One region of the Marinobacterium sp. MBR-109 genome, then DNA from elsewhere that is predicted to be linked to it. Evidence: predicted binding sites of a transcription regulator. Region 1 holds the regulator's gene; each other region holds the start of a gene.
The links. Region 1 encodes sigma-54, which starts transcription at its own class of promoters, with help from an activator protein. Its sites were predicted from a motif close to TGGCACNNNNNTTGCTNT; they were not measured.
Positions count from the first base shown of each region.

Region 1 (2,267 bases):
CGATACCGGTGCTGCCAAGGCGTTCACGGTTGATCAGGCCGCTGAAGATATCTTCAGCGGCCAGGCCGTCCAGCTGCTCGGCGATAGTCTGGCTGGCGAGCTCAAGGGCTCGCTTTTTGCTGACCACATCGACGTGGCAGAGTGTACGGGATGAGGTCAGCAGTTCTGATAGTTGCATGTCGTGACGTGCTGCTACCGGTTATTTATGGGATTTGAGTTTTTCTTTGTGCTTGATGATCTGGCGGTCAAGCTTATCCACCATGCCATCAATTGCAGCGTACATGTCTTCATGTTCATGGGCTGCAAACACTTCGCCGCCTGCCAGGTGGATATCGGCTTCGGCTTTCTGGCGCAGCTTCTCAACACTGAGTGTGACCTGTGCATTGGTGATGTTATCGAAGTGGCGTTCCAGTCGGTCGAACTTGGTACGTACATATTCGTTCAGGGCGTCAGTCAGTTCGACGTGATGACCAGTGATGTTGATCTGCATAGGTTTTCTCCTCGTCATAAAGCACGTTCTTCCGGCGTGCCTGTAGTCTCATTAAACCAGACGCTTGCGCTCATTAGAAGGCGGAATGTTCATCGCTTCACGATATTTTGCCACTGTGCGCCTGGCTACGTTGAATCCCTGCTCTTTCAGCAGGTCGGCTATCTTGTTGTCGCTGAGTGGTTTGGCGGTACTTTCCGCGCTGATCAGTTTCTTGATCAGGGCACGAATGGCGGTGGAGGAGGCGGCGCCTCCGTCCGAAGTACTGACGTGGCTGGAGAAAAAATACTTCAGCTCGAAGATGCCTCGGGGGGTGTGCATGTATTTCTGGGTGGTAACCCTTGAGATGGTCGATTCATGCATCTCTACGGCTTCAGCGATGTCATGCAGCACCATCGGTTTCATGCCCTCTTCGCCCTCTTCGAAAAAGTCGATCTGGCGGGCCACGATCTCGGTGGCGACCTTGAGCAGGGTTTCGTTGCGACTCAACAGGCTCTTGAGGAACCAGCGCGCTTCCTGCAGGTGGTTCTTCAGATAGGTGTTGTCGGCACTGTTGTCGGCTCGCCTGATAAGATCAGCATAGTCGGTATTGATGCGAAGTCTGGGCGAGGCGTCCGAATTCAGGCTGACACTCCACTGCCCCTGTACCTTGCGCACAACAACATCGGGAATCACATACTCCGACTGTTCGCTGCTGATACTGGTGCCCGGCTTGGGGTTGAGTGACTGGATCAGGCTGATGATCTGCTGCAGGGCCTCTTCCTTCAGGCGCATGCGCCGCATCAGTGTGCGGTAGTCGTGGCTGCCAAGCAGACCCAGATGGTCGCGCACCAGGCGCAGGGCCTCTTTCAGCATAGGGGTGTTTTCAGGCAGCTGGCGCAGCTGTACCTGCAGGCATTCGCTCAAGTCGCGTGCGCAGACACCGGGCGGGTCAAACTGCTGCACGCGGTGCAATACGGCTTCAATCTCTTCCGGCTCGGCATCGGCGAACAGTTGGGGTTCGCTCTGACGGAAGTGTTCCAGCACTTCATTCACGTCAGTGCGCAGGTAGCCATCCGGATCGACCGCATCGATCAGGGCCATGGCAACCATGCGATCGGGGTCACTCATGGGTGTCAGGTTGAGCTGCCACAGCAGATGGTCCTGCAGGCTGTCCTCGGCCGAATCGTTATCACCGGGCTCCCAGTCGTCGTCGCGGGCGGGGCCGGGCGTGCTCTGGTGCTGGAAGGTATCATCCCAGTTGCTGTCGGTGGCCAGTTCACTCGGAATTTCATCATTCCAGCGTTCTTCCAGTGCACTTTCGTCCCAGTTATCGTCGTCGGCAGTATCGCTCGAACGGCTATCATCGGAGGCATCGTGGCGGTCATCGCGGCTTTCTGCCCGTGCCTCCTCCACGTTGTCCTGCTCATCCTCGACTTCCAGCAGGGGATTGTTCTCCAGTGCTTCCTGGATCTCCTGCTGCAGGTCCAGCGTTGACAGCTGCAGCAGGCGTATTGCCTGTTGCAGCTGTGGTGTCATTGTCAGATGCTGGCCGATCTTGAGTTGTAACGATTGCTTCATATCAGAGCTGCCAGGTGGACGGAGTGGATGTGCATGGTTGACGGTTCTGGATCAAAGGGAAAACTGCTCGCCCAGGTAGGCGCGGCGGACCTGTTCGTTCGCCAGAATTTCGGCGGGTGTGCCCTGTGCGAGTATCCCTCCTTCACTTACGATATACGCTCGCTCGCAGATGTCGAGGGTCTCGCGCACGTTGTGATCCGTGATCAGGATGCCGATGCCT
Region 1 is NZ_JBEPPZ010000007.1:122,205-124,471, forward strand. It holds gene ABIE60_RS10750 (PTS sugar transporter subunit IIA) at 1-178, opposite strand, end outside; gene hpf (ribosome hibernation promoting factor) at 200-490, opposite strand; gene ABIE60_RS10760 (RNA polymerase factor sigma-54) at 542-2,047, opposite strand; gene lptB (LPS export ABC transporter ATP-binding protein) at 2,099-2,267, opposite strand, start outside.

Region 2 (2,267 bases), on a different contig from region 1:
GCCAGCGGAGCCAGGGCTTCTGCTGCCTTGCCACGCCATTTTTCGATCCACTGTTTCAAAAGTGCCTTGTTCTCTTCAGATTCGTTTGCGGTTTCCTTGATGACTGCATCTACCCAGCGTGAAGAGTCCTTGTACCAGAGCTGCATAAACTCGGTCAGCATGGCTACATCCTGGGCACCACTGTCAGCCAGGTACTGGTCAAACTGGCCATATACCAGGTCATATACCAGGGTATCGACCACCAGGTCCTGCGCTACGAATACTTCGAACCAGTCCTCAGTCACCAGCATCTCTTCACAGAGTGCACGGAGTCCCTGCCAAATATCGGCTTCCATCCACTGCCGCTTGGCCTCTTCCAGCGCCTCCCCCGTGTTGCCATCCAGAATCAGGCCAATGCGCGACAGGTACTGCGCGATACCCAGGCGATCCATACCATCAAACAGCAGCGCCTGGGTCACGGCCGTACCATAGCCGTAGGCGGCTCCGTACATGTTGTTCAGATTCGCGGTATGCTCCATATGACGCAGCGGCACGAGGAAGCGAATCACTTCAGCCTGCTGAGCGTCACTCAGGTGCCGAGCCAGATCACGCTTTTCAAAAAACGCATAGTTGCTCTCGGCGTTCTCCTGCATTTTGGCACGCTGTTGGACGTAGGTGCCGTAATAGAACTGGCGCGGGTCTTTCAGCGCGTACCAGTCCGCCATCTCGATGGCAGTACGGCGCGTATCGTTCAGTTCCAGATCCGGCTGCCACAAGGGGCGGTAGTGAAAATTCGTTTCGGACTGAAGGTCGTAAGTGGCTTCCTGATAGCGGGTAGCCGGCTTGTCGCCGAAACGACGCGCGACATTCGCATAGGTATTGCGCACCGGTTCCAGCGTGGCTGTTTTAATTTCGATGGTCATGGACTCTTCCCAGCTGCAGTTGTTGTTATTCGGAATCACGATCATGGTTGTGAGACATGAGCGTATCTTCGCCGTAGCGCCATTTTTCCATTTCGGAATCGACTTCACGGATCTGATCTTCGGTCATGTGCACCACATCGTTGGCGGCACAGAATTCATCAAAGGCGCCTTTTGGCATCACCAGCTCCACAAACAGTGAAGGATCACCAATGGCAAAATCGAACTCGACAAAACGCGATCCAGGCTCACTGCGTACCCGGATGTATTTGGTCAAACGATCAAAAGCCGAGCGTTTGGGCAGGTCATCGTTGCGTGAGTGCAGTGTGAGTTTTGTCATTGTTATCCTCTGCTCTTCGGCGGATGCATTCATCAATGCATGAGAGCAACTGCTGTGCCAGATTGGCGAAACAGCATCAAAACAGACACAAGACAAAAGCCAAGCAATTGATTTAAAAGAAATAATTAAAAGCCAGATCATGTTGCTATTCACGCAACAAAGCGTTGCGCACATAGCACCCAGGCACTGATGAAATAATCATTTCATGAAAAATCAGGCTTTTTTTTGATGAAATGGTCACTTTCAGTTGTATTGAGACCAACCACCCTCATACTACTTTAGTATTAGTTTCTATGGTTTCGCTTCCAAATCATCATCAAATATCTCAACAATGAAATAAGGGCTACGGGCCTGCTCACTGAACATCGCTCACACAAAGCCGGTATAAAAACAATTATGGCCACCACACAAGAACTGGAGTTTCCGGGCAGCGGAGACTTGCTCTCACAAATTCGTTTTGAAAGTGACAAGGGCAAAATCTGGCTCAACGAACAGCGCATGCTGATGATTCATTCCAGCGTTATGGGCCTGTTGCGCAAGGAGCTGATTGAAACCCTGGGTATCAACCGTGCCAAGGGATTCCTGATGCGGTTTGGATACCACTCCGGGTGGAAAGACGCCGAGTTGGTCGCCAAGGTCAGACCGGATATGTCAAAGGAAGATGCTTTCTTTGTCGGACCTCAGCTGCACTGCATCAAAGGCATGGTCAACGTAAAACCCGTTTCACTGAATATCGACCTTGATAATGACGTTTTTCAGGGAGAATTCGACTGGTTCGATTCATATGAGGCCGATGTGCACCTGCACGACTTTGGCCCTTCGGAAGACCCCATTTGCTGGACCCTCATTGGTTACGCCAGCGGCTACACCACCTATTTCATGGGACAGCCGGTCATCTTCAAGGAAACGCAATGTGTCGGTATGGGACATGAGCATTGCCATATCGTCGGCAAACCGGCCGAGGAGTGGGATGACCAGGCCGAACTGGAACGCTATCTGTTGCCGGATCCCATTGCGGAAGAGCTGTT
Region 2 is NZ_JBEPPZ010000015.1:71,472-73,738, forward strand. It holds gene ABIE60_RS15625 (aromatic/alkene monooxygenase hydroxylase subunit beta) at 1-902, opposite strand, end outside; gene ABIE60_RS15630 (phenol hydroxylase subunit) at 928-1,239, opposite strand; gene ABIE60_RS15635 (sigma 54-interacting transcriptional regulator) at 1,636-2,267, shown strand, end outside.
Region 2: a site for sigma-54 is predicted at 1,282-1,299, ahead of ABIE60_RS15630 (phenol hydroxylase subunit). Genes of this name have one in related genera too.

Region 3 (2,267 bases), on a different contig from region 1:
TGTCGCTGCATCAGTTGGGTGAGCTTGAAATCCGTTATGAAGATCCGGTGATCAAACGCTACAACCGTGAGCCTTTCCTGGCGGTGCAGGCGGATGTGCATGGGGCACAGGCACCGGATGTGACCCAGGCCATCTGGCAGCAGATGGCACAACTGCGGGCCGATCTGCCACCGGGCTATCACATCGAGATCGGAGGTTCTGTTGAGCAGTCCGGCAAGGCGGATGCTTCCATTCAGAAGCTGCAGCCGGTGATGCTGGCGCTGATGCTGATCTTCATCATGCTGCAGATGCGCTCATTCTCGGGCACTTTCATGGTGGTGGCTACGGCCCCGCTTGGGCTGGTGGGTGCCGTGGCAGCATTGATCCTGTTCCAGCAGCCGTTTGGCTTTACGGCGCTGCTGGGTCTGATCGGCCTTGGGGGGATTCTGATGCGCAACACCATGATTCTGACCCAGCAGGTGCAGGACAATTTCGACACCGGCATGGCGGTGCGTGACGCCGTCATTGAAGCAGCGGTGCAGCGGGCACGCCCCGTGATTCTGACAGCAATGGCCGCGATGCTGGCCTTCATCCCGCTGACGCTGGATCTGTTCTGGGGGCCTCTGGCCTATGTACTGATCGGTGGCGTGGCGGTGGGTACGCTGATTACTTTGCTGTTTGTACCCGCGTTGTACGCGCTCTGGTTCAAGGTCAGCAAGACCTGAGACTGCTGCACCATTCAGGCCCATGCTGTGCACTTCTGGTGCACTTGGCGGCCTGATCCTGTTAAGCCACCGCTCACAGCGCCCCGTTTCAGGGGCGTTTCATATTCTGGCACGGCTTGTGCTTTATCCCTTGTGTCCGTACTCCTGACATTACGCGACAGACAATTTGACCAATAGAGCGCTAGGGTTCCGGCTGCACAGTTGCAGTGACTGGTCCGAGAGCACTCGACCTTTCAGTGAAGGGTTACACGGCGGGACAAAAGCCCGGGAGACTGAAGGCGTAATGCCGGGGGTACTCCGTGAGCAACCGACCGAACCGAACTGAGAGGTGCGCTATGAAGCGACTATCCATTCTCCTGCTCTGCCTGACGCTGTCCACGACAGCCTCCGCCCGTGACAGTTTCAAAGTGTGCTGGTCGATCTATGTGGGCTGGATGCCCTGGGCCTATGGTGCCGAACAGGGCATCGTTAAAAAGTGGGCCGACAAATACGACATTGATATCGAAGTGGTCCAGATCAACGACTATATCGAGTCGATCAACCAGTACAGCGCAGGCGAGTTTGATGCCTGCACCATGACCAACATGGATGCCCTGACCATTCCGGCGGCCGGCGGTATCGACAGCACTGCCCTGGTGGTGGGGGACTTCTCCAACGGCAACGATGGCATCGTGCTCAAGGGCAAGGAGTCTCTGGCCGAGATCAAGGGCCAGAGCGTTAACCTGGTCGAACTCAGTGTCTCCCACTATCTGCTGGCGCGAGGGCTGGAAAGTGTGGGACTGAGCGAGCGCGATATTCAGGTCGTCAATACCTCTGATGCCGATATGGTGGCCGTGTACGGCACGCCGGATGTAACGGCGGTCGCCACCTGGAACCCGCTGCTGGGTGAAATCATGTCAATGCCGGACTCGCACAAGGTGTTCGACTCTTCTCTGATTCCGGGTGAAATCATCGATCTTCTGGTGGTGAATACCGAAACCCTTGAGCAGAATCCTGCTCTGGGCAAGGCGCTGACCGGTGCCTGGTATGAAATCATGGCCACCATGAGCGGTGATGATGAGGCAGCCGAGGCAGCCAAAACCTACATGGCTCAGGCTTCAGGGACAGATCTGTCAGGATATGAAGCCCAGTTGGCCAGCACCGAGATGTTCTATACCCCATCCGCCGCACTGAGCCTCACCAACAGCCCCACGCTGGTAACTACCATGCAACATGTGGCCGAATTCTCATTCGAGCACGGCCTGCTGGGTGAAGGCGCTCCGGACGCGACCTTTATCGGCATTGAAACCCCGGCCGGGGTTTACGGCGACAGCAACAACATCAAATTGCGCTTCAACCCGGCATACATGCAGATGGCGCTGGACGGCTCCCTCTGACTTCAAGCCCGGCAACGGGAGCCGTGGGCTCCCGTAAGGACTGACCATGAAACGACTGATCAACCAGACGCCCGCACCGGCAACACGCATGCTGTTTGGCCTGCTGCCATTTATTCTGCTGGTGATCGTCTACATCCTCGCATCGGATGCGCGCCTGGCTGAAAACCCGGGTGACAAGCTGCTGCCG
Region 3 is NZ_JBEPPZ010000005.1:120,849-123,115, reverse strand. It holds gene ABIE60_RS08570 (efflux RND transporter permease subunit) at 1-704, shown strand, start outside; guanidine-I (ykkC/yxkD leader) riboswitch at 875-977, shown strand; gene ABIE60_RS08565 (putative urea ABC transporter substrate-binding protein) at 1,040-2,080, shown strand; gene ABIE60_RS08560 (ABC transporter permease) at 2,127-2,267, shown strand, end outside.
Region 3: a site for sigma-54 is predicted at 812-829, ahead of ABIE60_RS08565 (putative urea ABC transporter substrate-binding protein). Genes of this name have one in related genera too.